Regions from separate parts of the Agrobacterium sp. NPDC089420 genome, predicted to be linked through region 4. Evidence: riboswitches for the same ligand, from Rfam matches in the RefSeq annotation. Region 4 holds a riboswitch; each other region holds the start of a gene.
What was found. Region 4 has a riboswitch for cobalamin ahead of nrdH (glutaredoxin-like protein NrdH). Riboswitches for the same ligand answer to the same signal wherever they lie in the genome.
Positions count from the first base shown of each region.

Region 1: it holds a riboswitch for cobalamin, as region 4 does, so the genes downstream of both, ACI2KA_RS11370 (DUF1636 family protein) here and nrdH (glutaredoxin-like protein NrdH) in region 4, are expected to answer to the same signal.
Region 2: it holds a riboswitch for cobalamin, as region 4 does, so the genes downstream of both, ACI2KA_RS08320 (CbtB domain-containing protein) here and nrdH (glutaredoxin-like protein NrdH) in region 4, are expected to answer to the same signal.
Region 3: it holds a riboswitch for cobalamin, as region 4 does, so the genes downstream of both, ACI2KA_RS20185 (ABC transporter substrate-binding protein) here and nrdH (glutaredoxin-like protein NrdH) in region 4, are expected to answer to the same signal.

Region 1 is NZ_JBJDMY010000006.1:86,104-93,547, forward strand. It holds gene ACI2KA_RS11360 (cobyric acid synthase) at 1-1,142, opposite strand, end outside; gene cobO (cob(I)yrinic acid a,c-diamide adenosyltransferase) at 1,144-1,761, opposite strand; cobalamin riboswitch at 1,896-2,111, shown strand; gene ACI2KA_RS11370 (DUF1636 family protein) at 2,231-2,656, shown strand; gene cobW (cobalamin biosynthesis protein CobW) at 2,653-3,690, shown strand; gene cobN (cobaltochelatase subunit CobN) at 3,694-7,044, shown strand; gene cobG (precorrin-3B synthase) at 7,044-7,444, shown strand, end outside.
Region 2 is NZ_JBJDMY010000004.1:315,717-323,160, reverse strand. It holds gene ACI2KA_RS08340 (GNAT family N-acetyltransferase) at 1-426, shown strand, start outside; gene ACI2KA_RS08335 (type 1 glutamine amidotransferase family protein) at 448-1,014, shown strand; gene ACI2KA_RS08330 (hypothetical protein) at 1,184-1,498, opposite strand; gene ACI2KA_RS08325 (CbtA family protein) at 1,503-2,216, opposite strand; gene ACI2KA_RS08320 (CbtB domain-containing protein) at 2,227-2,409, opposite strand; cobalamin riboswitch at 2,569-2,808, opposite strand; gene ACI2KA_RS08315 (c-type cytochrome) at 3,009-3,929, opposite strand; gene ACI2KA_RS08310 (c-type cytochrome) at 4,017-4,451, opposite strand; gene ACI2KA_RS08305 (LysE family translocator) at 4,569-5,198, opposite strand; gene ACI2KA_RS08300 (helix-turn-helix transcriptional regulator) at 5,332-6,051, shown strand; gene ACI2KA_RS08295 (metallophosphoesterase) at 6,281-7,132, opposite strand; gene ACI2KA_RS08290 (superoxide dismutase) at 7,242-7,444, opposite strand, start outside.
Region 3 is NZ_JBJDMY010000014.1:107,913-115,356, reverse strand. It holds gene ACI2KA_RS20210 (ABC transporter substrate-binding protein) at 1-1,035, opposite strand, end outside; gene ACI2KA_RS20205 (class I SAM-dependent methyltransferase) at 1,149-1,973, shown strand; gene ACI2KA_RS20200 (pseudoazurin) at 2,014-2,487, opposite strand; gene ACI2KA_RS20195 (ABC transporter ATP-binding protein) at 2,484-3,284, opposite strand; gene ACI2KA_RS20190 (FecCD family ABC transporter permease) at 3,281-4,309, opposite strand; gene ACI2KA_RS20185 (ABC transporter substrate-binding protein) at 4,306-5,337, opposite strand; cobalamin riboswitch at 5,497-5,732, opposite strand; gene ACI2KA_RS20180 (GNAT family N-acetyltransferase) at 5,857-6,735, opposite strand; gene argE (acetylornithine deacetylase) at 6,953-7,444, shown strand, end outside.
Region 4 is NZ_JBJDMY010000035.1:9,439-16,882, reverse strand. It holds gene ACI2KA_RS25970 (ABC transporter permease) at 1-334, shown strand, start outside; gene ACI2KA_RS25965 (ATP-binding cassette domain-containing protein) at 334-1,116, shown strand; gene ACI2KA_RS25960 (nucleoside triphosphate hydrolase) at 1,113-1,742, shown strand; cobalamin riboswitch at 1,876-2,100, shown strand; gene nrdH (glutaredoxin-like protein NrdH) at 2,412-2,633, shown strand; gene nrdI (class Ib ribonucleoside-diphosphate reductase assembly flavoprotein NrdI) at 2,646-3,044, shown strand; gene nrdE (class 1b ribonucleoside-diphosphate reductase subunit alpha) at 3,032-5,221, shown strand; gene nrdF (class 1b ribonucleoside-diphosphate reductase subunit beta) at 5,238-6,212, shown strand; gene ACI2KA_RS25935 (alpha/beta hydrolase) at 6,241-7,344, opposite strand.

The sequences.
Region 1 (7,444 bases), on a different contig from region 4:
CCCCGCACGGAAACGAGCCGCTTGTCACCGGTCAAAACCGTTTCGACATCCAGCAGGCCGAGCCCGTCAACGGTAGACGGCGGCCCTTCGATGCCGTCGGGATCGGCAACGGCTGTTCCAAGCATCTGGTATCCGCCGCAGAGGCCGAGAACGTAGCCGCCGCGCCGGGCATGGGCCTTGATATCGATGTCCAGCCCCCCCTCCTTCAGCACGGCAAGATCAGCGATGGTCGATTTCGAGCCGCAAAGCAGGACCAGCCGGCAATCGGCGGGAATGGTTTGACCCGGCCTTATGCGGATCAGCTCCACATCCGGTTCCATGTCCAATGGATCGAGATCGTCGAAATTGGAAATATGCGGCAGGATCGGCACGGCGATGCGGATTTTTGCGCCGGGCTTCTGCTGGGCCGGACCGGAAAGCCCCAGCGCATCTTCCGCCGGCAGTTTGGCGGCATCGGAAAAATGCGGCAGAAGCCCGATGGATGCCCAATCGGTCTTTTCCGCAATTATCCGCATCCCGTCCGCAAACAGCGCCGGATCGCCGCGAAATCGGTTGACGATAAAACCTTCGATCATCGCTGCGTCATCGGCGTCGAGCACCGCCTTGGTGCCGACGAGGCTGGCGATGACGCCGCCGCGGTCGATATCGCCGATCAGGATGACGGGGGCATCGGCGGCGCGGGCAAAACCCATATTGGCGATGTCGTTGGCGCGCAGATTGATTTCCGAGGCGCTTCCCGCTCCTTCCACCAGGACAAGGTCGGCTTGTTGTTTCAGGTGCTTGAAGCTTTCGAGGACACGCGGCATCAGCCCGGCCTTCATGTGTTGATACTCGGCGGCTTTGGCGTTGCCGAGGATCTTGCCCTGCACCACCACCTGCGCGCCGGTCTCGCTCTGGGGTTTCAAGAGAACCGGGTTCATGTGCACAGAAAGCGTTACGCCTGCCGCCCGCGCCTGCAACGCCTGCGCCCGGCCTATCTCGCCGCCATCGGCGGTCACCGCCGCATTGTTCGACATGTTCTGCGGTTTGAACGGCATGACGGAGAAGCCGCGCCGCGTGAAGGCCCGGGCAAGCCCCGCGACCATCAGCGATTTGCCGACATCCGAGCCGGTTCCCTGAAACATCAGCACCCGTGCGGTCATGTCAGAATTCTATCCCGGCTTGAGCCTTCACGCCCGCCTTGAAGTGGTGTTTCACCAGCGTCATCTCCGTCACCATGTCGGCGACGTCGATGAGGGGTTGTTTGGCATTGCGGCCAGTGATGATGACATGCAGATCGGGCCTGCGGCGGACGAGCGTTTCGACGACCTCCTCCAGCGGCAGGTAATCGTAACGCAGTGCAATGTTCAACTCATCGAGGATCAGAAGGCCAATGGTCTCGTCGGCCATCAGGGTCCTTGCTTCTTCCCAGGCCTTAGCGGCTGCGGCGACATCGCGTTTCAGATCCTGCGTGTCCCAGGTGAAACCCTCGCCCATGGTGCGCCAGACGACCTTGTTGCCGAACAAAGTCAGCGCCTGCTGTTCGCCCGTCGACCATGCGCCCTTGATGAATTGCACGATCCCCACCCGCCGCCCGGTGCCGAGCATGCGCAGCGCAAGGCCGAAAGCGGCGGTGGACTTGCCCTTGCCGGGGCCGGTATTGATCATCAGCAGGCCTTTCTCGATGGTTTTTGCCGCAACTTCGGCATCCTGCACCGACTTGCGGTTGACCATTTTCTGCCGGTGGCGTTCGGCTTCGTTGTCGCTGATGTCGCGTGTCATCGCATGTTCCTTCTCATCCAGCGGCGCGGGGCCGTACGGCGCCGCCATTCGGAGCGGCGACTATACCCAATTTGCCGCACCCGGCAATGCGCGGGGGGACAGGGCGCGGCATTGACCCTTACGCCCGTTCAGCCTAAGGGTAAGTCACTGACGGTCTTTTCCCGGCAACGGGAAAAGCTAAGAGGGAACACGGTTCCAACCCGATTACCGGGTCACTCCGTGGCTGCCCCCGCAACTGTGAGCGGTAAGCCCGCACCGTAAAGCCACTGGACCTGCGCGATGGTTCGGGAAGGCGGTGTCAGGGTGTAGAGCCGCGAGCCAGGAGACCTGCCGTTTCAGGAAAACGTCTGCCGGGCGGGGTGCTCCGGTCAGTCGGTCAGATCGAACATCCGGTTTGCGCCTGTCCGCATGCCGTTTTCGATATCCGCACCCCCGAGATTTTTTTGCAAGGCGCGGGAAACGATACGGTTTGGATATTTCAGCGGCATCTTCATGTGCAGGCGGAAACGCGCGGGACGAAACGGCGTCCGGCGTGACCGTCTTCGTTTGCAGAAGCTGTCGTGATGAAGCCGATCCCAATGCCGAACCGCGCCCCGGTTCCCGTCTCGCCGATGCCGTGATCGCAAAAGCGGAAGAAGCACGCGTCGTCGTCCGTTCCGTCAATTGCCTTGCCAATTGCAAGCGCGGCCTCAGCGCCGTGCTGCGCAGTGCCAATGGCTGGTCCTATGTTTTCGGCGGGCTGAACCCCGGTGACGCGGAAGATTTGTTGACCGGCGCACGGCTGCTGGCTGCTGCCCCCGATGGCCTGATGCCCTGGCGCGGCCGCCCCGAACCACTGAAGCGCGGCATGGTGGCGCGCGTTCCCCCATTCGATTTTACCGAGGAGAAATTATGAGCACCCTTCTGGACCGCGTTCCCTGCACGATTGTTACCGGCTTTCTGGGGGCGGGAAAAACCACGTTGCTGCGCGGACTTCTCGAAAAGCTGGACGGCAAGCGGCTCGCCATCATCGTCAACGAATTCGGTGATATCGGCATCGATGGGGAAATTCTCAAAGGCTGCGGCATCGAGAGCTGCCCGGAAGAAAACATCGTCGAACTGGCCAATGGCTGCATCTGCTGCACGGTGGCGGATGATTTCCAGCCCGCCATCGAACAAATCCTCAGCCGCCGGCCGAAGGTGGAGCATATCCTCATCGAGACATCCGGCCTTGCCCTGCCGAAGCCGCTGGTGCAGGCCTTCCAGTGGCCGGCGATCAAGAGCCGTGTGACGGTGGACGCGGTGGTCGCCGTGGTGGATGGCGCCACCCTTGCAGAGGGGCAGGTTGCCCACGACATGGAAGCGCTGGCCGCCCAACGGGTCAATGACGAGGCGCTCGATCATGACGATCCGGTTGAAGAGGTTTTCGAAGACCAGGTGGCCTGCGCAGATCTTATCGTGCTGACCAAGGGCGACCTTCTGGATGATGCCGGCCTCGACAGGGCGAAGGCGCATGTGCTCGATCATTTGCCGAGGGCTGCGAAGATCGTCGTCGCGTCGAATGGCGCCATCGATCCCGCGGTGCTGATCGGCCTTGGCCTTGCGGTGGAAGAGGATATCGAAAACCGCCGTACCCACCATGATGGCGCGTTCGACCATGAACACGACGATTTCGACAGCTTCGTCATCGACCTGCCGGCCGTCACCGATCCGGAAGCGCTGGCGCTTCGTATCGCCGAGACGGCGGCTGCCGAAAATGTGCTGCGCATCAAGGGTTTCATCGAGGTCTCCGCCAAGCCCATGCGCCTACAGGTGCAGGCGGTCGGCAGCCGCGTCAACCATTATTACGACCGTCCCTGGGCGGCGGGCGAGGAGCGCCGCAGTCGTCTCGTCATCATCGGTGAAAAAGGCATCAATCGTGAAAAAATCGAACAGATGCTGGCTGCCTGACCCATGCATATCCTGGCCACCACATCCTCGTCTCTGGACGATCTGATCGAGCCGGTTGATCTCAACCAGCCCCGATCGGATGTGGTGATGCTGTCTTTTTCGGCAAGCGATCTTGCCGGGCTTGAGCGGGCGTGGCGGCGGGAGGGAAATACCCTCCCGTCTTTGTCCGCCGCCAACCTTTCCGAGCTTCGGCATCCCATGTCGGTCGATCTGTGGATCGAAAAGACGGCGGCGCACGCGCGGGTTATTGTTATCCGGATTCTCGGTGGGGCGGAGCGCTGGCGTTACGGCGTCGATCAGCTCGCCATTCTGGCGCGGCGGCGCGGTATCAAGCTTGTGCTCTTGCCGGGTGAATGCAGCGAAAGAGATGAAAAGCTCGAAACGGCCTCCACCGTGGACACGTCGACGCTGACCTCCATCCTCTCCTTATTCCGGGAGGGCGGACAGGAAAACATGGGGCGTCTTGCCGCCGGCCTGGCTGTTTTGGCAGGCGGCGGAAAATGGCCTGATACAGAGGCCGAACCTCTGTCGAAAGCAGGCTTTTATCGACCGGATCTGGGTGTCGTGGCGCGGGACGAGGCTTGTGCCGGTTTTCTTGCAGGCGCACCCGTTCTGCCCATTCTCTTTTATCGGTCCATGCTTCTGGCGGCGGATGCCGCGCCTGTCGATGCGCTGTTTCACGCACTATCTGCGCGCGGTTTTGCGCCGTTGCCGATTTTTGTCAGCGGTCTGAAGGATGGGGAAGCCATCCGTTTCCTCGAAACCGTGCTTCCCGATCTTCAGCCCGGTGCCATCATCGCCGCGACGGCCTTTGCCAGCCAGATCGATGATGGCGGCAAGACTCTGTTCGACCGCGTCGGCGTTCCCGTTTTTCAGGTGGTGATGGCAACCACCCGGCGCGACGGCTGGGCGGACAATGCACGCGGGCTCAATCCGTCCGATCTTGCGATGCATGTCGTCTTGCCCGAGTTGGACGGCCGGCTTCTCGCCGGTGCGATTTCGTTCAAACAGCCACGGCTGGATGGCGGCGCCAGCCTCCTGAATGTGCCGGAGGCGGACCGTGTCGAACAGGTGGCAAACCGTATCGCGGCATTCCTGCGCCTGAAACAGGCTTCGAAACAGGATCGGCGGATCGTCATTCTGATGCCGGACTATCCCGGGGCGGCGCCGGGGCGCACCGGTTATGCCGTTGGTCTCGATGTACCGCAAAGCGTGCTTGAAATGCTGCGCGATCTTGCCGATGCCGGCTATGTGGTAGAGGATATTCCGCAAACGGCGCGAGCGCTGCTCAATCGTGTCGAGCAGCAGAATGCGGTGATTGATCTTTCCGGCTATCATGATTTTCTCGCAGCTTTGCCGGATGCCGCTGCGGCTGGCTTGTATGCGACATGGGGAGCGCCGGAAAGTGACGAAGCGCTCGCCGGTGGCGCATTCCATTTTCGTGCCGCCCGTTTTGGCCAGATCGTCGTGGCGCTCGCGCCGGATCGGGGAAGCAATGAAGATCGCCGGGTAGATTACCACGATCCTGCCCTGCCGCCGCGCCACGCTCTCGTCGCCTTCGGCGCTTGGATGCAGAAGGTCGCGCAGGCGCATGCCATCGTGCATGTCGGTGCGCATGGCACGCTGGAATGGTTGCCGGGCAAGACGGTGGCGCTTTCTCGCGATTGTTTTCCGGAAATCGTCACCGGCTCGCTGCCGGTGATCTATCCGTTCATCGTCTCCAATCCCGGCGAGGCGGCGGTGGCCAAACGGCGCATCGCCGCGGTCACAATCGGCCATGTGCCGCCGGTGCTGGTGAATGCCGGGCTTTCGCCGGAGCAATTGGCGCTGGAACAGCTGGTCGATGAATATGCGCAGGCTGATGGGCTTGATCGGCGGCGGCGCGACCGGCTGGCGAAACTGATCGTTGAAAAAGCGCGGGAAATCGGCCTTGCGGCTGAGGCGGGTGTGGGGATGAAGGACGACGCCGATGCGGCGCTTTCGCGTATCGATGCCTTTCTCTGCGATCTGAAGGATTTCGCCATCAAGGATGGCCAGCATATTTTCGGCCGTTATCCGGAAGGGGAAGCCGATCCGCTGAGGCTTGAAAGTGCGAGGGCGGAGAAAGCCGCGCTGCTTGCCGCGCTCGATGGACGGCATGTCGCGCCCGGCCCTTCTGGCGCGCCGGCGCGCGGAAGGCTGGATGTGTTGCCCACCGGCCGTAATCTTTATGCCGCCGATCCGCGCACCATGCCGACGCCGACGGCTTTCGAGCTCGGCCGGATGGCGGGAGAAGAGGTGCTTCGCCATCATCTGCAAACCCATGGCGAATGGCCGAAACATCTGGTGTTCGATCTCTGGGGCAGCGCCAGCCTCCGCAATGGCGGCGAAGACGTGGCGCAGGCGCTGCATCTGATGGGCGCGCGGCCAATCCACGATCCGGCGACGGGACGTGTTACCGGCATCGAGGTTCTGCCGCCGGCGAGCCTCGGACGGCCGCGAGTCGACGTCGCTTTTCGCATTTCCGGCCTATTCCGCGACATGTTTCCGGCGCTGATCGCGCTTCTTGACGCCGCCGCGAGGGCCGTGGCGCGGCGGGATGAGGCGCCGGGAGACAATCCCCTGGCGGAAGAGGCGGCCCTGCTTGGGCATATTCCGGCGCGGATTTTCGGCTCTGCGCCCGGAACCTATGGCGCCGGTATCGAGGAAAAGCTCGCCAGCGGCCAATGGGACGAACGCGAGGAGCTTGGGCAGGCTTATCTCGACGCGGCAAGTCATGCCTTTGGCGGTGCAGATGGCCTTGCCATTTTCGAGGATGCCGGCTTCACGGAGCAGGTGCGCCGGGCCGATCTTCTGGTTCATACCGGCGACGATCCCGGCCGCGATCTTCTCGACGGTTCTTCCGATGTCGCCTTCATCGGCGGTTTCTCCGCCGCGAAATCCGCCCTCGGCGGCGCCGCCGATATCGTGGCGCTGGACACGACCGATCCGGCGCGCCCGCGTGCGAGATCGATGACGCAGGCACTGACGCGGGTGGTGCGCGCGCGGGCGGTCAATCCGCGCTTCATTGCCGGCCAGATGCGGCACGGTCCGCGCGGAGCGGCGGAATTTGCCGAAACGGTGGACCGGCTGGTCGGTTTTGCCGAAACCACCCATGCGGTGTCCTCCGCGCTGATCGAGGCGCTTTATGACGCCTATTTCGGTGATGAGGCGGTGCGCGATTTCATCCTGCGTGAAAATCCAAAGGCGGCCGAGGTCATGGCCGAGCGTTTCCTGTCTGCCCGCCGTCGCGGCCTGTGGCATAGCCGCCGCAATGCGGTGGATGCGGAGCTGGAAATGCTGACGCTGCCGGGCTCTGCAAGGGTGGGCGCATGATGGTGGCCGCTGCCGATCCCGTTCAGCCATTCGGTCGCCGCGGTCTGTGCCCTGCGCTCTCCACACCCATGCGGACCGGCGACGGCTTTCTGTCGCGCATCGCATTCGAGGCGGATATCACGCCCCGGGCGATGATGGCACTGTGCGATCTCGCCGAGCGGCACGGCAATGGGCTGATCGACATCACGGCACGCGGCAGCCTCCAGTTCCGTGGTTTGTCGCCAGAAAGCGCATGCGCCCTGGAAAAGGACGTTCTGGTGCTTGGGCTGCCGCTGCGCGAGGGGCTGGCCGTCGAGACTTCGCCGCTTGCGGGCCGGGATGACACGGAAGTCGCCGATGGTCGTTTTCTCGCCGGGGAGATTCGGAAAGAGGCCGAACGGCTCGCCCTTCATGAAAGGCT
Region 2 (7,444 bases), on a different contig from region 4:
AAGACGGATTTGCCCGAGCTCAACGAGATGATCACGCTGCTTGCCTCCTACCACGGCGATGCGGCAGCGATCACCCCGGCCAAGCTTGAGCGCGACCTGTTCGGCCCCCTGCCCTGGGTGCATGGTCTTGTCGCCGAAGCCGATGGCGCGCTGATCGGCTACGCGCTGCTTCTGCCGCTCTACAGGGCACAGGAAGGCCGGCGCGGGCTTGAACTGCACCATCTCTTCGTGCGCGACGGCCATCGCGGCCACGGCACGGGCCAGCATCTGGTGTCACGCGCCCGCGATATCGCCAAGCGGCTGGGTTGCGACTATCTTTCCGTCAGCGCCACGACCGGCAATGTGGCGGCGCATCGTTTCTACGAAAACATGGATTTCGCGCCGCGTCCGGTCACAGGCATGCGCTACATGCAGTCGATTGCCTGACCGAAACCGACGGAGACGGCCATGACACGGATCGCCATTGCGCTGGCGCAGGATTTTGCGGACTGGGAACCGGCGCTGCTTGCGGCGGCGGCACGCAGCTATCTCGGCGTCGAGATCGTTCATGCCACCCCGGACGGGCGGCCGGTAACCTCGATGGGCGGGCTGAATGTGACGCCCGACGCCTCCTATGACGCGCTCGATCCCGTTGATTTCGATGCGCTCGTCATTCCCGGCGGTCTCAGCTGGGAAAAGGGCACGGCCGCCGATCTTGGCGGGCTGGTCAAGCGGTTTCGCGAAAAGGACCGGCTGGTTGCCGGCATCTGCGCGGCGGCAAGCGCGCTGGCGGGCACCGGTATCCTGAACCATGTAGCCCATACCGGCAATTCGCTCGCCTCACACAAGGCCTATCCGGCCTATCGTGGCGACGGCCTTTATCGCGACCAGCCGAAGGCGGTCAGCGACGGCGGCGTCATCACGGCCGCCGGCAGTGCGCCGGTCAGCTTTGCGGTAGAAATTCTGAAAAACCTCGGCCTCTTTGGTCCGGAAGCCGAGTCGGAACTTCAGGTTTTTGCGGCGGAGCATCGGTGAGGCGGACCGGCCTTTGCCGTCTTTAATATGCTCTCTCCGTCATTCCGGCCTTGAGCCGGAATCCAGCCGACGCGCGTCTGCGCGGCGAAAAGAGTCTTTTCAGCCCAAGGACTTGGGCTGACTGGATCCCGGCTCAAGGCCGGGATGACGGAGGTGAGAACAGCGATGACTACCGCCGATCAAGCACCCGGCACACACGCGCCGCAAACTCCGGCTCCTCGCCGGCAATCGCACGGCGAATATCGCGGCTGTTCAAATGCAGGCTGCGGCCGGCGGGCAAATTCGAACGTTTGATCTTGCCGAGCGCCGCAGCGATAAAAGCAGCCTCGTGTTCATGAAAACAGGCGAGGGCCGCCTCGCGACCCGGTGTTGCCCCAAGAACAGCCTTGAAGGCAAGGCGGTGCACGGCGCAGAAAGCGCCGTGACCGGGAACGGCAAAACGCAGCGCATCGAGTTCCTCACTCCATTGCGCTGCGTCCTGCATGGTTTCAAGCCTGCTGGAAGCGCTTCAGGAAAAACGCGCTCAACGTACCGATCAGCGCCCAGAAAACGAAGCTGGTGATGGTGGCGGCAACGATGAACTGTCGCTCCAGCGGCAGCGGCGCCAGCGCATGTTCGCCTTCCGGCGGCAATGGCGCGCCCACCACATGCGGCGCGACGATCAACACCAGAGCCAGAATGATGGCCCAGGGTTCGCGGCGAAACGCGATCAGCGCAATGCCGCCCGCGGTTGCGGCGACCGTCGAGAGCCACCAGATCTGCCGCGCCTCAAGGGCTGCAGCCGGGCTGCCCGGCAATTCCGGCGGCAGGCCGATCATCGGCGCCAGCATGACGGCGGCGAAACCGGCGACACCCCACAGAAGACCCTCGCGCCAGCCGGCATCGGCGCCGCGCAGCGAGATGAGGCCGGTCAGCACCAGCGCATAGCCGATGGCGGTCAGCACATTGGCGGCAACGGTATAGGCGGTGCGCTCGAAGCCATCGGCCGGAGCCCAGGCCTCGTCATTATGCTCATGGGCAGGAGCCGCAGCACCGGGCGCCGTCGCATCGTGACTGTGGGCCGCTTCGCCGCCGGCGCTTTCATAGGTTTCCGCCTGAAGGATGAGCGGCGTGGTGCCGAAAGCCTGCATGGCCGAGACGGCGAAACCGCCGACGATGCCGACGAGAACGGCGGTAAAGACGATATTGCGAAAAAACGACATGCCGCGCCCCTCAATGGCAGGGGAAGGCATTGGCATGACGCGTGTCATGCGCGGCATTGTGAACGGCTTCCACATGCGAAAAGCCGACAAAACCGACGACGAACAGGCCCAGCACGATCGCCGTCAACGATTGCGCGACGCTGGCTGTTTTTGCGGAAACGGCGGCATTGGCCGTATTCTGCTGGATTGACATGGTGACCCCTCTCCCGGCGCGACCCCGCGCCATAAGATGCGGCCGAATGGCCGGAGCCACGAGACCACATGCGATACACTTCACCACGGGGATACGAGACTGACACAGGGGCATCGAACCGACGGCCCTGACATTCCGCTCTTCCGGACACCCCGCCGGCATGGACATTTCCGTGATGGCAGGTCTCCTGGCTTGCGGGTCAAAACCTGAAACGCCTTCCCGGTATCGCCCTCGTCTTATTGGAAACCTCGGTTTCCGACGGGATGGCTTGCCAGTGGCATTTCGTTTCAGGCTCTCCGCTCACAGTTGCGGGGGCAGCCACGAATGAGGATTCTCCCTATCGTGTTCCCTTTTCACCTTCCGGAACGTCCGGAAGGAACCATCACAAGGTTGTTATCCGCCGGGCGCGAACGGGAGTCAATGGCACGGTTGGTTTGATCTGCTGGCGGGGGCCGTTGGGCCGCCGTGCTCTCGTCCGTCATCCTCGGGCCTGTCCCGAGGGTTCAATCACGTATCTTACAGTCGATCGGTTGCAGATGCTCGGGACAGGCCAGAGCATGACGTGGAGCGCGTGGCGAGTGCAACTCAGCCATGCCCTTTTATCGCGACGGTATCGCCTTCAGATAGGCAGCAATCGCATTGCGGTCTTCCGCCGTCAGATGCGCCATGTTCTGCTGCACCTTGACCATGGAGCCGCCGACGCTGTCGAATTCCGGGGTGAAGCCGGTTTCCAGATAGCCGGCAATATCGGCCGTCGTCCAGGCGCCGATGCTGTCGGAGCCGGGCGTGATGTCGGGAATACGGCCCTCGCCTTCCGGGTTGGGGCCGCCGGCCAGCCACTTGTCGTTCAGGAAACCGCCAAGCGCATCACGCGGCGTGTGGCACTCGCCGCAATGGCCCGGCCCTTCCACCAGATATTGGCCGCGCAGCAATTCGGCATTGGCGTTGGCAAGTTCAACGCGGGCCGGCGCCGCCGTGTCGAAATAGAGGAATTTCCAGCCGCCCAGCGCCATGCGCAGGTTGAACGGGAACGGCAGGTCGTGATCCGGCGCGTCGTTCTGGCTGGCCGGCAGGGTTTTCAGATAACCGAAGAGGTCGTTGACATCCTTCTGCGTCATGCGCGCATAAGAAGCGTAGGGGAAGGACGGATAAAGATGTTCGCCGTTCTTTCCCACCCCGCGCGTCATGGCATCGCCGAATTCCGCCAGCGTCCAGCCGCCGATACCGTGCTGCGGATCGGAGGAAATATTGGGCACATGGAAGGTGCCGAAGGGGCTTTTGAGCGCCTGTCCGCCGGCGAGCGTCAACAGCGCATCGCCGGTGGCATCCGGCGCGGCATGACAGCTTGCGCAGCCGCCCGCCCAGAACAGCGTTTCGCCATTGGCCAGATCCGGCTCGCCGAGGCTCACCCAATGGCTGGGGGCCTGGCGCTCGGGCGCCGTGACCCAGGTGAAAATTCCGTAGCCCGCAATGGCCGCGACCACGGCCCCGCCCAGAAGCTTCGTCCAAATGGAGGACATACTCCTCTCCCCATTCTCACCCGACCTGACCAGGTGTCTTTCGAAAAGAAAAACGCCGCCGGGAAGCGGCGTTTTGACATTCGCGATTTATTTCTTCAGACGATAGGTCTGGTGGCAGGTACCGCAATCGGCGCCAAGCGTCTGCATGGCGGTGGTGACGCCCGCCTGGTCGGTGGGGAGATTGGCAAGAACCGTGTCGGCATCGGCGCCGAGCTTGGCCGCCTTGGCCTTGAAGTCGTCGAAATTTTCCCAGATGGCGGGAGCGGCGGCGCTGCCGGTCTCGGTGCCGGCGGGGAACTGGTCGGGGAAAGCCTTGGCATTGGTGCTGATGGTCGTCACGGCGGCTTTCACGGCTTCGGCATCGAAGGGCTTCTGGCCCTTGGAGATGGCGGCAAGCGCCCCCATGGAGCCGCCGATCTGCTTCATCATGCCTTCACGCTTTTCGACTTCGCCGGCAGCATAGACCGCTCCGGCGCAAAGACAGCCGAAAAGCATGGCCGCCGCGATGGTTTTCAGTTTCATAAACTCTCTCCTTGATTCCGGCCGGGGCCGGAGGCTTGATGGAACAGCGCGAGGATGCCCTGTCCGCAAGGCGAAAAGAAGTCACATTGCGGTGAATTTTATCGTGAAAACAGAAGTCTAGGACAGGGCCTCCCAAAGTGTCAGCAGGGCTGCGGCAACCAGCATGAAACCGGCGGCGCGGCCGATGAAGATGGTGGCGCCGGGCGAAGACACCAGCCATTGCCGACTTTTATCCGCCGTCAGCGCCAGCGCGCCATAGACGGCAAACTGCGTCGCCGCCACCATCACGCCCATGACCAGCCCCTGCATCCAGATCGGGCCATAGGCCGGTTTGAGGAATTGCGGATAGACGGCCATCATGAACAGATAGGCCTTCGGGTTGGAGAGGCAGGTCAGCACCGCCCGCCAGAACGCCGTTCTCACCGAAGCGCCCGCCTGCGCCTCGCCGCCATTAACGACGATGGCGCTGCGCATCAGGCCGATGCCGATCCAGACCATATAGGCAGCCCCGGCAATCAGAAGCGGCAGGAACAGCGACGGCATCCAGGCGGCGAGCATGCCGACGCCGGCCGCGCCATAAAGCGAATGCACGATGCCGCCGGCGCTCATGCCGCTTGCAGCCGAGAGGCCGGTTTTCCTGCCGCCCGTCAGCGCGCTTGCCAGCACGAACAACATGTCCATGCCGGGCAGGATGATGATGCCGAACAGGACGAGAAAGAAAAGCCAGAGATTTTCGGCGTAACTCATGTCAGTATCTCCCCAGACGATCCATGACACATTCGGGAAAACCCCTGTTTCTCAATGTGTTTTTCCGTTTATAAGAAAACCCAACTGACAGCGTTATGTCAGTTGCCTGGCGGGGCCACAGGGAAAGGCGGCAATGCGCAAGGCATCGAGACTGTTCGAGATCATCCAGATCCTGCGGCTGGCGCGCCGGCCCGTTACCGCCCAGACGATTGCCGAAACGCTGGAGGTGACGGCACGTTCGGTCTATCGCGACATAGCCGCGCTTCAGACCATGCGCGTGCCCATCGAAGGCGAGCGCGGCGTCGGTTATATCCTGCGTCCCGGCTTCAGCCTGCCGCCGCTGATGTTTTCCATCGAGGAAACGGAGGCGATCGTGCTCGCACTCGCCATGGTCGACCGCATCGGCGATACCGAATTGCGGCGGGCGGCAAAAAAGGCCGGCGACAAGATCGTCGCCTCCCTGCCCGAACCGCTGTCGAAGACGCTCTGCGCCAATGCCCTGCACGCCTGGGGCATCATCGCGCCGGCGCCGGCGGGCGTCGATCTTGCCACGGTCAGGCGGGCGGTGCGCGACGAGGAACGGCTGGATATCGGCTATCGCGACGAAACCGGTGCGGAAACGCAACGGCGGATTCGCCCGATTGCGGTGATCTATTATTCGCAGACGGTGAACATCGTCGCCTGGTGCGAGCTGCGGCAGGCCATCCGCAACTTCCGCTCGGACCGGGTGCTGAGCTGCGAAACGACCGGCAGCTTCTTCAAGCTGGAAGGCGAGAAGCTGCGGCAAGTGTGGATGAGCGGCTGGCAAAGCAACCAGTTGGGAAACAGAACTCCGGAACGCGCGGCAGATTGAGCTGGCGGTGCGACGAGCACGAGATTTAGTGCAGCGCGCAGCCTCTGTTATGTGTCGGAGCACCCCTCTCTGCCCTCATTCCTGTGCTTGTCACAGGAATCCAGTCGACGCGCGTCTGCGCGGCGAGAGGACTCTTTTCAGCCCAAGGACTTGGGCTGGCTGGATTCCTGTGACAAGCACAGGAATGAGGGCTTCGAGAGAGGTCCGGCATCACAGCAAGGCAGCACTTCTACCGCAAATACTCCAGCACCCGATCCTCCTCGCGTCCAAAACCGCGAATGACGATCCGGTCCGCAAAGACATCGGCGATGGCGAAGGTGTTCTGGTCGGGCGTATCCACCATGCCCTTGAAATTCACGAAGTGGGTGGCGCCCAGCAGGCCGTAATTGCCCTCGTGATTATGGCCGTTGAACCATGCGGCGACCGACGGATGGCGGCCGAGGAGATCGAGGATGCGCGGCGCGTCCCACATGTTGTGGGCATTTTCCGGATAGACGGGATAATGGCACAGCACGATCACTTTTTCGCCCGCCGCATCCGCCTTTTCCAGAACAGTCCGCAACCATTCGAATTGCTCGTCGCTGAGCGAGGCGTTCCACTCCTGCGCATTGATCGCATCCGCATCCTTGAGACCCTTCAACCGGTCCTGCGCGATTGCGCGGCGCGGATCGCCGGGCGGCGGGGCAAAAAGGCTGACCTCGTTACCATCAAGCACCACGAAGCGGATATCCCCGATGGCGAAATCATGCCAGGGAGCGGACATGCCGAGACGGGCATGGATATCAGGCAGATGCTCGGCGGCGACAGCGAAGTCGTGATTGCCCGGCAGCAGCACCGAGCGGTGTCGAAGCCCATCGTAAACGGCAAGGATTGCATCGAAATTTTCAAAGCCGCGGTCGATGATGTCGCCGAGCGTCACCACGAAGGCGAGGTCTTCTCGGTTGAAGCTTTCTATCGCCTCCGAGAGCTTTTTCGGGCTTTCGGCGTAATAACGGCCCATATCCGGACGGGGATCGGCATCGGCATATTGGGGATCGGCGACGATGCCGAAGGAGAAGAGAGGGAAAGTTTTTTCAGTCATGATGCGCCGCGATAAACCCGGCTGATGACAGGCTTGTGACAAGTGGAGGCGCAGAAAGCAGAACACCCGGCGTAACCGCCGGGTGTTCGAAAATTCCGTTCCGCAGGCCTTACTTCACAGCGGCTTCGTAACGCTCCAGGACGTAGTCCCAGTCGATGAGGTTGTCGACGAAGGCTTCGAGGTACTTCGGACGCAGGTTGCGGTAGTCGATGTAGTAGGAGTGTTCCCATACGTCGACGCCGAGGATGGGATCAGCGCCATGAACCAGCGGGTTTTCGCCGTTCGGGGTCTTGGAGATTTCAAGCTTGCCGT
Region 3 (7,444 bases), on a different contig from region 4:
CTTGAAGAGATCCGGATGCAGCCACTTGGCGATTTCCTGAATGGCCACGAACTGATACGGGTTGTTATAGAACTGGTGCCAGATGGCGTGGACATTGCCATCCTTCACCGCCTGCACGCCGGTAAAGGCCGGGCGCTTGGTCAGGTTCTCAAGCTTGCGATGGGCTTCCTTCACATCCGCGCCGTAACCGACGCCGACCCAGTTGCCGCCGGGAACGTAACCGTTCCAGTTGCCGCCGGTGATGATGATCTGCTCCGGGTTGGAGGCGATGATCTGTTCCGGATTGACGGTGCCGAAGGTGCCGGGAATGATATTCTTGGCCATGTTGATGCCGCCGGCAAGCTCCACCATCTTGCCGAAATTCTCGTTGCCGAAGGACATGCAGCAATCGTCGGAATAACCGCCGGCGCGCTCGACGAAGACGACCGGCTTCTTCGGATTGGCTTTTTCCAGCGTATCGGTGACCTTGGCGATGGAGTCGGCGCGGAACTTGATGAAATCCTCGGCGATCTTTTCCTTGCCGGTCAGCTTGCCCATCAGGCGCATGCTCGGCTCGGTATTTTCCATCGGCTTTTCGCGAAAATCGACATAGACCAGCGGAATGCCGACCTTGGCGAGCTTTTCGATGTAGCCTGCCTCTTCGGTCGCCGTCTTGGCGTCGATATTCATCAGGATCACGTCGGGCTTCAGCGCAACGGCCTGCTCCACGTCGAAGGTGCCGTCCTTCATGCCGCCGAAGGTCGGCAGCTTGGCAATATCGGGATATTTGGCGAGATAGGCATCATAGGTTTCCGGGTCGGCCTTCGCCAGATCGTCGCGCCAGCCGACCACATGCTGGAAAGGGTTTTCCTTGTCGAGCGCCGCGAGGAAATAAATCTGCCGGCCTTCGCCGAGAATGACGTGCGAAACGGGAACATTGACCTCGACATCCCGGCCTGTCACATCCTTGACGGTGACCTTTTCGGCCAATGCCGGCCAGGCGGCGGATACGAGAAGGCCAAAGGCAAGTGCCGCAGATTTGGCTGAGATGCGCATCGGATATTGCTCTCCAGTGGTGACTGGCGGGGCTGTATTATTTTCTGACTATACTAGTCAACATTTATGTTTTAGAGCCATTCTCAACTGACCGGTGCGTGAGCTGAAGACCAATGATCGACACTATTCAATACGGCAAGAACGACAGCCTGAGAGACGAAATCAAAGCCTATTGGTCGGGCCGCGCCGCCACCTTCGACCTCTCCCCCGGACACGAGATTTTTTCCGAAGAGGAGCGTGACGCCTGGCATGCGCTGATCCTGAAACATCTGGGCGCCGGAGAGGGCCGCAAGGCGCTCGATCTCGCCAGCGGCACCGGCGTCATCTCGCATCTGATGGACGATCTCGGCTTTCAGGTCACCGGCATGGACTGGTCGGAAACCATGCTGGCGCTGGCCCGGGAAAAAGCGAAAAGCCGCGGGCGCAACATCCGCTTTTTTGTCGGCGACGCCGAAAATACCATGGAGCCGGATGAAAGCGCCGATGTCATCATTACCCGCCATCTCGTCTGGACACTGGTGGACCCGCAGGCAAGCTTCGCCGAATGGTTCCGTGTGCTGAAGCCCGGCGGACGGCTGCTGATTGTCGACGGCGACTTCGTCAATGTCGGCTGGCGCGAAAAACTCGTCAAGAAACTGGCTGCAGGCCTCGAACGCGCCGGGCTCGTGAAACCGGACCAGCCGCACAAGCCGGCGGATCCCGGCAATACGTTCAACAGCATCCTTTCACGGGTCTATTTTTCCGGCGGCGCGCGGGCCGGCGATGTCGCAGCGCTATTGCGTGCCACCGGTTTCGAAACTGTCGCGGTTGATCAGGAACTTCAGGCCATCCACCGCGCCCAGGCGAAAAACTTCAGCCTGCTGAAAGGCGTCCTGCGCGGCCTGCAGCACCGTTATGCCGTTTGTGCGGTAAAGCCGGATATTGCCCGGCAGGGCTGAGGACGGCGGCGATCGCCACAGTCGGATCTCCGGCGCCGCATCATTTTTCGGCCTGTTCGAAGAGGTCCTCGAAGCGCGGCTTGGCGCGGCCGGGCACGTCGACTTCCCTGTAGCTCTGCGGCAAGGTCGCCTCGCCCACCTTTATCAGCATCACCATGCCCATGCCGTAATGGGGCGAGCATTTGATGCCGTAAAAACCCGGCCTGTCGAAAGCGGTCTCGAATTCGTCATTGATGCGGCTCTTGAAGCCTTCGGCACCGTCCGGAACCATGCCGTCGATGGTCGCGGCATTGTGGCTCTTGTGGGTCGGCACGAAACGCACGCGGTCGCCGGGGGCGATTTCCAGAAAATCGGGCTCGAACACCATGGGGCCTTTTTCACCCCGGTTCAGCATTTTCACCTCGAAGGTTTCGGCCATGGCATGCAAGGGAAGGCCCGTGGCCAGCGCCAATGCAATTCCAGCCAGCGCATGACGCCGCTGCACGCCAAGGCGAAGCTTTTTCAATCTCATCATCGCGCCAGTACTTTCTTTGTCTGATCGGCCATTCCATGCGCCGGCAGAAAACGAATATGGGAAAAGCCGCCCTCATCCGTGGTGACGACGGACTGCACCCCGAAAACATCGGCGATCGTCGCCGATGTGAGGACCTCGTGCGGCGGACCGGCCGCAATCACCTGCCCGCGATGCATGATGGCGACGCGGTCGCAGAACATGGCGGCGTGATTGAGATCGTGCAGCGCCGCCACGACGGTCAGCCCCTGTCTGCGGACCAGATCGAGCAGGCCGATCTGGTGGCCGATATCGAGATGATTGGTCGGCTCGTCCAAAAGCAGGATGTGCGGCTCCTGCGCCAGCGCGCGGGCAATGTGCAGGCGCTGGCGTTCACCGCCGGAAAGGTGGTGCCAGCTTCGTTCTGCCTTGTCCGCCATGTCGACATTATCGAGCGCAGCGTCGACGATGGCGTCATCCCTGGCTGACCAGGCGGATAGCGGCCCGAGATAAGGCGTGCGCCCAAGCTCCACCGCCTGCCGCGCGGTGATGCGCTCGGTGGTTTCGGCCTGCTGCTCCACAAAGGCCAGCCGGCGAGCGAGTTCGCGCCGGCCGAAGGAGGCCAGGGGATCGTCGCCGAGCGTGACATGGCCACGGCGCGGCTTGCGGATGCCGGCCAGCATGGAAAGCAGCGTGCTTTTGCCGGAACCGTTCGGGCCGATGATGCCCAGAAACTCCCCGGAGCCGACATCGAGAGACACGCCACGGACAATATCGACATTGCCGGCATGGAAATGCAGGTCGTGAGCGGACAATTTCATGACCGCCCCCTCTTCTGCCCGAGAATGAAGGCGAAGGCCGGCGCACCGACGAGCGCGGTGATGACACCGATCGGCAGCACCTGACCGGGAATGACGATGCGTGAAAGGATATCGGCGACGATCATGAAAACAGCGCCGGTCAGCGCCGTTACCGGCAGCAATAACCCGTGGCGAACGCCGACGAAGATGCGCGCCGCGTGCGGAATGACGAGACCGACAAAACCGATGGAGCCAACCAGCGACACCATCACCGCCGTCATGATCGCCGAAACCGAGATCAGCACCGCATAGGTCCGGCGCACCGGAATACCGAGGGAGGCGGCGGCCTGTCCGCCGAAGGCAAAGGCATCGAGCGCCCGGGAGTACCAGAGACAAACCGCAAGGCCCGCAATGCTGACCGGCAGGGCAAGCCAGACATCCGGCCAGCGCACGCCGGAAAGATTGCCGAGCAGCCAGAACATGATGCCGCGCGCCTGTTCGGCATTGGCCGATTTGGTGACGATGAACGAGGTCATGGCGTTGAACAGCTGCGAGCCGGCCACACCGGCCAGAATGATGGCGCTGTTGCCATGGCCAGCCCGCACCACCAGAAGGCTGACCAGCGAGAAGGCAACAAAAGCGCCGATCAGCGCCCCCGCCGGCATGGTCAGGAATCCGGCTCCGAAACCCAGAAGAGCCACACCGACCGCTCCGGTGGAGGCGCCGGCGGAAATGCCGAGAATATAGGGGTCGGCCAGCGGGTTGCGCAAAAGCGACTGCAGCACCGCGCCGGCGAGCGCCAGCGAAGCGCCGCAACAGGCGGCGACAACGGCGCGGCTGAGACGGTAACTCCACACGATGCCTTCATCCAGCGGCTCCAGCGGATAAGCCGCTTGAAAGACCCGGTTGGCGATGGTCTTGGCCACCACCTCGAAGGGAATGGCGGTCTCGCCGATGGCCGCTCCGGCCATCAGCGCGACAAAAAGCAGGGCGAGCGCGGCCAGAGCCAGCCCCGCCCTGCCGAGATGGACGGAAAAACCCCTCACTTGGCGAGGCCGGCAGCCGAAATCGCCTCGGCCAGCGTTTCCATGCCTTCGATCGTGCGGATGGTCGGGTTCATTGCCTGCGCATCCATGTCAAAGACATGACCTTCCTTGACGGCCGACATGATGCTGGCGACGGGATCGGTGGCGAGGAACTTGTGCTTGACGGCAACGTCATCGGCCGGAAAACGGCGGCGATCCATCTTGCCGGCCACGATGACGGACGGGTTGGCCTTGGCGATGGTTTCCCAACCGACCGTCGGCCATTCCTCGTCGCTCTCGATGATATTCGTCAGACCAAGCGCCGACATGATGTAACCGGGAGCGCCATGGCGGCCCGCCACGTAAGGATCGATATCCAGTTCGGCGCTGGAGAACCAGAATACGGCCGAGAGCTTGCCATTCGCGGAGGCGATCTTGGCGCGGGCGGCTTCCTCGCGCTTCTTCAGATCGGCGACAACCTCCTCGCCACGGTCCTGCACGTTGAAGATTTGGGCAAGATCGCGGATTTCCTGATAGATCAGCTCCATCGTGAAACCGGTCTTGCGCACGCCGTCACCACCGCCGGAATTATCCTTGCCGACGCAATCAGCCGGTGAGGTGTAAACGGGAATACCAAGCTCGGCGAATTGCGCCGGCGTGCCGACGACACCTTCGGGGCCGATCTGCCACTGGAACTGGGTCGTCACCAGGTCCGGCTTCTTGCCGACGACGGCCTCGAAACTCGGATCGTTGTCGGCCAGCCGCTCCACCTTGGCGTTGGCGTCTTCGTAACCCTTCAGAACCGGGCCGATCCACAGCGCCGTGCCCACCACCTTGTCCGCGAGGCCAAGCAGGTAAAGAACCTCCGTGGTGCTCTGGCCGACGGATACCGTGCGGGCAGGCGCCTGCTTGAAGGTGATCTCGTGACCGCAGCTGTTGATCGTCAGGGGATAGACCGTTTCCGCCGCATGGGCGGCAGCGGCGGGCAGAACTGCGAGCGCAGCGGCCAGAAGGCCGGCATAGGCCGGCAGGCGTCCAGAATGAAACATATGTTCTCCAGTCGAAATTAAATCGCTTGTTCCAGAGCGGCAAGCGCTAGAACGCGCGGCAACAGCGGAACGTCTTGTACGGAGAACGACGACGGGACGCAAAGCAAATGTTATAAAATAACATTACAATATCCTCCTCCGGGCTTCCCCGCCCGTAACGATGGTTCATATTTTGACGGCAGGTCTCCTGGCTCACGGATTTGCGCCCTTCATCTGCCTTCCCGCATTCCGCGGAATGCAGTGGCATGACGCGTTGAAGCGTCACGAGGATGAACGGCAATCCGCTTACAGTTGCGGGGGCAGCCACGGCATTGGGCGATGATCATCACCCGCACCATGTTCCCTATTAATCCCTTCGCCTTTCGGCTGCAGGAACCGTCGCTTTCTCACATACGGGGCAAGAGACCGGGCGTCAATCGCCAAAGCATGTCGCGCAAACGCATGGGAAAGGTTCCGCGCCGCATGCTGGCGGGAAACAAATCAAAGCATATCGGATAATTCGATGAGACGCGGCGGGGCTCAGCAGAGGGACGGGCCTGCCAGGGCGAAAACTCCCGCCGACCCGGAACCTGACGGCTGCGGTGTATTTTTAGACATGGTCGTCAGGGTTTCAATGGCAACCAGCCCGGATTGCGCCAGAAAATCGGTCAGAAGACCATCGTCGCGCACGGTATCCAGGCGGACGAGCTGCCCGTCGAGATCGACAAGATGCCGTCTCACCAGTACAATCGCATCCGTCTCGTCATCCGCAACCACCGGGCCGACGATGTGGCCCCGCCCGGCCGCCCGCCGCAGCGCGAAGGCGACAAGGCGATCGGCCTCGAACAGGCCGTAACCGTTGTTCTCCCGCAGGAGCCGTTGCAACACGGTCCTGCGCGAAACGCCGAAAGCCGCCCGGTCCAGATCTTCCACGGCGGGCAAATGATCTTGCGAAAGCGGCTCGATCCGCTGTCTTTTGCCAGGCTGCGGCGTCTCGGCGCTGCCACGGGCCTTTCCCCGCAGAAGATGCACCTTCTCCGTATCTCCGGTAAAACCGAGCCCTGAAAAAAGCCGCCGCGACACCTCCGTGGCGTTCAGCCGCAAGGCGGCGGCGGGATGTTTCGCCACAAGCTGCCGCACCAGCCAGGGTGCTACGCCCTGCCCCTGCAGGCGCGGGGAAACGATGACCATGCCAAGCGTCGCAAAAGCCTGATCGTAAGGAAAGAGCATCGCGGTTGCGACCACGCGGTCGATCTCGTCCAGCGCCGCAAGGCCGATACCGCATTGACGCAGGAAACACCATTCATTGGCGTGATACCGCCATCCGACAGCCATGGAGAGGGCATGCAGATGATTCGCCTCCACATCGGCTATATCCACGGTCCGCAACTCGAAACTATCGACTTTGAGCAGCTCCATAACCAACGGCTCTCATCCCCTCCGGCGCGGAACCATCTGTCCCGGCAGCCCAGCCCACGACATCCGAAGATAACCGGCCTTGCCGGCAGGAATTTTCTGAAAGTCCTGGGAGCACACAACAATCTACCGAAATCATTGCCATTTCAGCAGATAAACGCCGCCAGCCGCTCTAAGCTTCTGCGGTGAATAATCCGGCCAGCGGCCAGTGGGGACGAGCATGAACGCAATCGAAATCCTTGAGCGTCTCGTCGCCTTTCCGTCCGTCGTTGGAACCGCCAATGGCGATATTGCCGGATGGATCGCCGATTATCTGGAAAGCCATGGCGCGAAAGTCTCGCTGCTGCCGGGTCCGGAGGGCGACCGCGCCAATCTCTTCGCTACTTTCGGGCCAGCCGATGCCGCCGGTTATATCCTCTCCGGCCACATGGATGTGGTGCCGGCCGGAGAACCGGAATGGTCTTCCGATCCCTTCACGCTGAGAACCGAAAACGACCGGCTTTACGGGCGCGGAACGACAGACATGAAAGGGTTTCTAGCCACTGTGCTCGCCGCGGCGCCGGCATTTTCGCGCATGGCGCTTGAACGGCCGGTGCATATCGCCTTTTCCTATGACGAGGAGGCGGGCTGCCGCGGCGTTCCGCATCTCATCGCCAGCCTGCCGCAGCTTTGTGCCCCGCCGGCGGGCGCCATCATCGGCGAACCGAGCAAT
Region 4 (7,444 bases):
CGTCAAGCGCATGCTGACGACCGTCTACACGCTGTCCGGCCTTATCTGCGCCTTTGCCGGCTGGGCCTTGATCGGCCGCATCGGCTCGGTTTCGCCGACCGCCGGTCAATTTGCCAATATCGAATCCATCACCGCGGTGGTTATCGGCGGCCTGTCGCTGTTCGGTGGACGCGGCTCCATCATGGGCATGATCTTTGGCGCCCTGATCGTCGGCGTCTTTTCGCTCGGCCTCAGGCTCATCGGCACCGACCCGCAATGGACCTATCTGTTGATCGGCGTCCTTATCATCATGGCTGTCGCAATCGACCAGTGGATCAGAAAGGTAGCAGGCTGATGGCAAAAGAACCCATTCTCACAGCACGCAATCTCGTCAAACGCTATGGTCGCGTGACCGCTCTCGACCATGCCGATTTCGATCTGTATCCAGGCGAAATCCTGGCCGTGATCGGCGACAATGGCGCCGGCAAATCCTCTCTCATCAAGGCGATTTCCGGCGCGGTGACGCCCGATGAGGGAGAGATCCGGCTGGAAGGCCAGCCCGTGCAGTTCCGCTCGCCGATCGAGGCGCGCAAGGCGGGCATCGAGACGGTCTACCAGAACCTCGCCCTCTCGCCCGCGCTTTCCATAGCCGACAATATGTTCCTCGGCCGTGAAATCCGCAAACCCGGCATTCAGGGCAGCCTGTTTCGGGCGCTTGACCGCCCGGCCATGGAAAAATTCGCCCGGGAGAAGCTTTCCGAACTCGGCCTGATGACGATCCAGAATATCAATCAGGCGGTGGAAACCCTCTCTGGCGGCCAGCGTCAGGGCGTGGCGGTGGCGCGTGCGGCCGCTTTCGGCTCCAAGGTCGTCATCCTTGACGAACCGACGGCAGCACTTGGCGTCAAGGAAAGCCGCCGCGTTCTGGAGCTTATTCTCGATGTACGTTCCCGCGGCCTGCCGATCGTTCTGATCTCGCATAACATGCCGCATGTGTTCGAGGTTGCCGATCGCATCCATATCCATCGGCTCGGCAAGCGCCTGTGCGTCATCAATCCAAAGGACTATTCCATGTCCGACGCCGTCGCCTTCATGACCGGCGCCAAGGAAGCGCCGAAGGAAACGCTTGCCGCATGACGCTGAAGCTTGAGACGATCGTCGAAGACGTGCTTCGACGGGCAGAGGGTCGATCCCGTTTCATCATTGCCATTGCCGGTCCCCCTGGGGCCGGCAAATCCACGCTGGCGGATGCCCTTTGTGATGCCTTGCGCGCGCGGGGCGAAACGGCCGCCGTGCTGCCCATGGACGGCTTTCATATGGATAACGGCATTCTCGAACAACGGGGACTGCTGTCGCGAAAGGGCGCGCCCGAAACATTCGACGTGCGTGGTTTCCTCGATATCGTCTGCGCCGTCCGCAAGGGCGGGCAGGAGGTACTTGTCCCGGTTTTTGATCGCTCCCGCGAAATCGCAATCGCCTCTGCCCGGGCGATTGCGCCGGAAACACGCTTCATCTTGGCGGAAGGCAATTATCTGCTGCTGAACGAAGCGCCTTGGACGACGCTTTCCACAAGCTTCGATCTCACCATTTTTGTGGGTCCGTCCGTCGCGGTGCTGGAGGAGAGGCTGCGCAACAGATGGCAGGGTTACGGTCTCGATGCGGTTGCAATCCACGCCAAACTTTTTGCAAACGATCTTCCCAATGGCAAAAGGGTGATCGAAAACGCCCGTCCTGCCGATATTCATATCGAAATCTGGGAATAGATTAACGCTTTTCCGTCCCTGAGCGACAAGGCGCATAGGCCTTTAAGTCTTTGTTGACCATGTGTTGAATCTTTTTGATCCACAGGGTGGGGCTTTCGCCTGTCTATTTATTGACGAGAAAATTTCCTCATATACTATATGTGGTGTTCGAGGTTCTTCCGATTCGCAAGCGTCGGGAGCTAAGACGGGAATTCGGTGCGTGACGCCATCATGGCGGAGCAAGTCCGAAACTGCCCCCGCAACTGTAAGCGGTGAGCATCGTTCCGATTTGGGTCACTGGGGTCAAAAGCTCCGGGAAGGCTGGAATGGATGTTTTGACCCGCAAGTCAGGAGACCTGCCTTGAGCGCAAACGTCCACGGGCGGGGTGTCCGGAGGAAGGTGTATGACGCAAATGATTTGCGTTCGCCCTTTTCTGCCCCCTCCAGAACAAGCTTCGGGGTGAAGTCATGCCAGTGCATTTCTTTAAGTTGCTGCGCTCATCGGCGTAGAAAGTGATTCTGCGCGGCTTGAAGCGCCGTCAGGAAAACCGGATCCCGGTTTCCCTCCGGAAATGCGACAGGACGCCCGGGCTATGCGCCTCACCTGAATGACAGATCCATCGCCGCCCGATCGCAATTGCAATCGGCAATGTTGAGCCGTGTCCAAAATCGGCTTCGAGAGAGGAAATTATGACCGTCACCGTTTACAGCAAGCCCGCCTGCGTCCAATGCACCGCCACCTATCGTGCGCTGGACCGCATCGGCGTCCCCTATGAGATCGTCGATATTTCCGAAGATGCGGATGCGCTCGATCATGTCCGCGGTCTCGGTTACATGCAGGTGCCGGTGGTTGTCGCCGGCGAGCGGCACTGGGCGGGTTTCCGGCCGGACATGATCGGCGCGATCAGCTGAGGCGGCGGGGCGATGGGCCTGATCGTCTATTATTCCAGCCGTTCCGAAAACACCCATCGTTTCCTTCTGAAGCTGGGACGGCGATTGTTTCGCCTGCCGCTCGGCGTCGAGGATGACGTGCCTCAGGTGTCGGAGCCCTACGTGCTCGTCACCCCCACCTATGGCGGCGGCGGAACCAAAGGGGCCGTGCCCAAGCCGGTCATCCGGTTCTTGAACGAACCCTCCAACCGAAATCTCATTCGCGGCGTCATCGCGGCGGGCAACACGAATTTTGGCGCAGCTTTCGCATCCGCCGGAGACATCGTCTCACGCAAATGCGCGGTGCCGTTTCTCTATCGCTTCGAGCTTCTGGGCACGGAGGAAGATGTCGCCAACGTCAAACATGGATTGGAACGATTTTGGACACGCTGACCTCTAGCGCGCTGCGCAACAAGGATGCCACACAGCCGCCAGCCGCAAGCCAGAAACCGGTGGATGCCGGTCTGGACTATCACGCGCTGAACGCGATGCTGAACCTCTACGACGAAAACGGCAAGATCCAGCTCGACAAGGATCGCCTTGCCGCCCGGCAATATTTCCTCCAGCACGTCAACCAGAACACCGTGTTTTTCCATAACCTTCGGGAAAAGCTCGATTATCTGGTGACGGAGGGATATTACGAGCAGGAGGTACTGGATCAGTATTCCTTCAATTTTGTCCGCGACCTTTACGACGAGGCCTATGCCCGGAAATTCCGCTTTCCGACCTTTCTCGGTGCCTTCAAATATTACACCTCCTACACGCTGAAGACCTTCGACGGGAAACGTTATCTCGAGCGTTACGAAGACCGCGTCTGCATGGTGGCGCTGGCTCTTGCACGCGGTGACGAGCAGCTGGCCCGTGATCTTATGGACGAGATCATTTCCGGCCGTTTCCAGCCGGCAACGCCGACCTTTCTCAACGCCGGCAAGAAGAGCCGCGGTGAACTGGTCTCGTGTTTTCTGCTGCGCGTGGAAGACAATATGGAAAGCATCGGCCGCTCGATCAATTCGGCGCTGCAGCTTTCCAAGCGCGGCGGCGGCGTGGCGCTGTCGCTTACCAATATTCGCGAGGCCGGGGCTCCGATCAAGCAGATCGAAAACCAGTCTTCCGGCGTCATCCCGGTGATGAAGCTTCTGGAAGACAGCTTTTCCTACGCCAACCAGCTTGGCGCACGTCAGGGCGCGGGTGCGGTATATCTGCACGCCCACCACCCGGATATCATGCGCTTCCTCGATACCAAGCGCGAAAATGCGGATGAAAAAATCCGCATCAAGACCCTGTCGCTCGGTGTGGTGATCCCGGACATCACCTTCGAACTCGCCCGCAACAATGAGGATATGTACCTGTTCTCGCCCTATGATGTGGAGCGGGTCTATGGCGTGCCTTTCACCGAAATCTCGGTCAGCGAAAAATACCACGAGATGGTCGCCGACAGCCGCATCCGCAAGAAGAAGATCAAGGCGCGCGAGTTCTTCCAGATCATCGCCGAAATCCAGTTTGAGAGCGGTTACCCCTACATCATGTTCGAAGATACGGTGAACCGGGCCAATCCGGTCGCCGGCCGCATCAGCATGAGCAATCTCTGCTCGGAAATCCTGCAGGTCAGCGAAGCGAGCGAATTTAATCCCGATCTGTCCTATAGCCATATGGGCAAGGATATTTCCTGCAATCTCGGCTCGCTCAATATCGCCGCCGCAATGGATTCCGCCGATTTCGGCAAGACGATCGCAACGTCCATCCGCGCGCTGACGGCGGTGTCGGACATGAGCCACATTTCCTCCGTCCCCTCGGTGGAAAAGGGCAATGATGCCAGCCACGCCATCGGGCTTGGCCAGATGAACCTGCACGGTTATCTGGCGCGCGAACGCATCTTCTACGGCTCCGAAGAAGGCATCGATTTCACCAATATCTATTTCTACACCGTGACCTATCATGCCATCCGCGCCAGCAATCGGCTGGCGGTGGAAAGGGGCCAGAGCTTCAAGGGCTTTGAAAATTCCAAATATGCGTCAGGCGAGTATTTCGACAAATATACCGACCGCGAATGGCTGCCTGCCACCGAGAAGGTGAAGGTGCTGTTCGAAGAAGCTGGCATCGCCATTCCGACGCAGGCGGACTGGGCGGCGTTGAAGCAGGAGGTCATGGCATCGGGCCTCTACAACCAGAACCTTCAGGCCGTGCCGCCCACCGGCTCGATCTCCTACATCAACCACTCGACCTCTTCGATCCATCCGATCGTTTCGAAGATCGAGATTCGCAAGGAGGGCAAGATCGGCCGCGTTTATTACCCGGCTTCCTATCTTTCGAACGATAATCTCGAATATTATCAGGATGCCTATGAGATCGGCCCCGAAAAGATCATCGATACCTATGCGGCGGCCACCCAGCATGTCGATCAGGGCCTGTCGCTGACGCTGTTCTTCCGCGATACGGCGACGACGCGCGATATCAACCGGGCACAGATCTACGCCTGGAAGAAGGGCATCAAGACCATTTATTACATCCGTTTGCGCCAGATGGCGCTGGAAGGCACGCAGGTTCAGGGCTGCGTTTCCTGCACGCTCTGATTTGAGGGACAAGAGAATGAACATCGCCGTTAAACCCGCGTCCCGCATCCGCGCCGTCAACTGGAACCGGATCGAGGACGACAAGGACCTCGAAGTCTGGAACCGCCTGACCTCGAATTTCTGGCTGCCGGAAAAAGTACCGCTTTCCAATGACATCCCCTCCTGGGGAACGCTGAAGCCGGAAGAACAGAAGCTGACGATCCGTGTCTTCACCGGCCTGACATTGCTCGACACCATCCAGAACGGCGTCGGGGCCGTGCGCCTGATGGCGGATTCGGCAACGCCGCATGAGGAGGCGGTGCTTTCCAACATCTCCTTCATGGAGGCCGTGCACGCCCGCTCCTATTCGTCGATCTTTTCGACGCTCTGCCTCACCCCCGACGTTGACGATGCCTATCGCTGGTCGGAGGAAAACGAGTTCCTGCAGCGCAAATCCGCGCTCATCATGCGGGAGTACGACAGCGGCGATCCGCTGAAGAAGAAGATCGCCAGCGTGTTCCTGGAGAGCTTTCTGTTCTATTCCGGCTTCTACCTGCCGATGTTCTGGTCAAGCCGGGCCAAGCTCACCAATACGGCCGACCTCATCCGCCTCATCATCCGCGACGAGGCCGTGCATGGTTATTATATCGGCTACAAGTTCCAGCGGGCGGTGGATCGGGTCGGTGAGACGCAAAGGCAGGAGATCAAGGATTTCGCCTTCGACCTGCTTCTGGAGCTTTACGACAACGAGGCGAAATATACCGAGGACCTCTATGACGGCGTCGGCCTGACGGAGGACGTCAAGCAGTTCCTGCACTACAATGCCAACAAGGCCCTGATGAATCTGGGTTACGAGGCGTTGTTTCCCGCCGAAGCCTGCCGGGTCAATCCGGCGATCCTCTCCGCGCTCTCGCCCAATGCCGACGAAAACCACGACTTCTTCTCCGGCTCCGGCTCGTCCTATGTCATCGGCAAGGCGGTTGCGACCGAAGACGAAGACTGGGATTTCTGAAACCGATATGCCGACAGGACCCGCAAGGCTATTGCGGGTTCACCACCTTGCTCGCAAGGCGGAAGGGGCTGGCGACGGTGGCGCCGATCGCATCGAAAACGAAGGCTCCGGCACTGTTGATGTCACCCCCGCGCCTGCTTGCCTCCAGTTGCGGCACCATGGAGGCCAGCGCCGCATAGCGGTCGTGGTTGAGCGGGTCCGAAGCCTTCAGATTTGAGATGTCGACGAATTGCACGCCCTCCTTCAGAGCGGCTTCCTGCACCTGTGGGTCGGTGACATCCAGCGCGCCGATACGGGTGACGTCCGCACCGAGAATGGAAGAGGCTTTGAGCGCGCGGTCGTCCTTGGACACGAGAACGGTGAGCGGCGGACTGAGCCGGCCGACAACCTCGATCTGCTTGCGGAAGACATCGGCGTCAATATCGGGCGCAGCCAGCACCACCTGCAGCTTGGCGATGACATCGTTCCTGCCCTCGAAGCGCAATTGTCGCAGCGCCTCCATGACCAGCCAGCCGCCCATGCTGTGCCCGAACACGACAACGCTTTTCTTCGGGGTTTGACGGGTGAGATCGGTCAACATTGCGGCGAGCGCATCGCGTGAAAAGGTCGCTGATTCCTTGTCGGCCACATAGCCGGCGACGGTGGCCTGCGACGGCCAGGAAAAGACCAGCGGTACGCCGTTCATATTGGCGTCTGCCGCCATCTGCGCCGCGCGGAAGAGTGCTTCCTGATAGCTGTAATTATAGCCGTGTACAAAAAGTGCGATCTGCTTGCCGGAGCGGGCTATGTCGCCCAGATCGGTATTGAAGCGCGTCTTCGTCAGCATATCGGCCCGCGTCACGACAAAATCCTTGTTCGGATCGGGCTTGCCGTTCGCCCATTCGATTTTCCCGCTCTTATGGCTGGGCGGAATGGAAATATCGAAGCTTGCGTAATTCGGTTCCATCGCCCGCTGCGTGCCGAAGCCTTTTTTCGCGTCCTTGTTTTTCTCCCGCGTGCTCGCCACATAGGCCGTCACGATTTTCGTGTCATGGGTCCTGGTGTTTACGGCCTGCAACACGTCCGCTCCCGGCCGGCCTGCACAGGATGAAAGAAGACCAAGGGTGAGAAGCAGCGAAAGGATCAGACGCATGAATGGGCTACCGGTGATAAGGACGGCCCATAAATAGCTGCCCGCTGAAAAAGTTGCTACTGGAGAATGAATTGCACTGTTGCGGCGGTCTTCGGTGCGC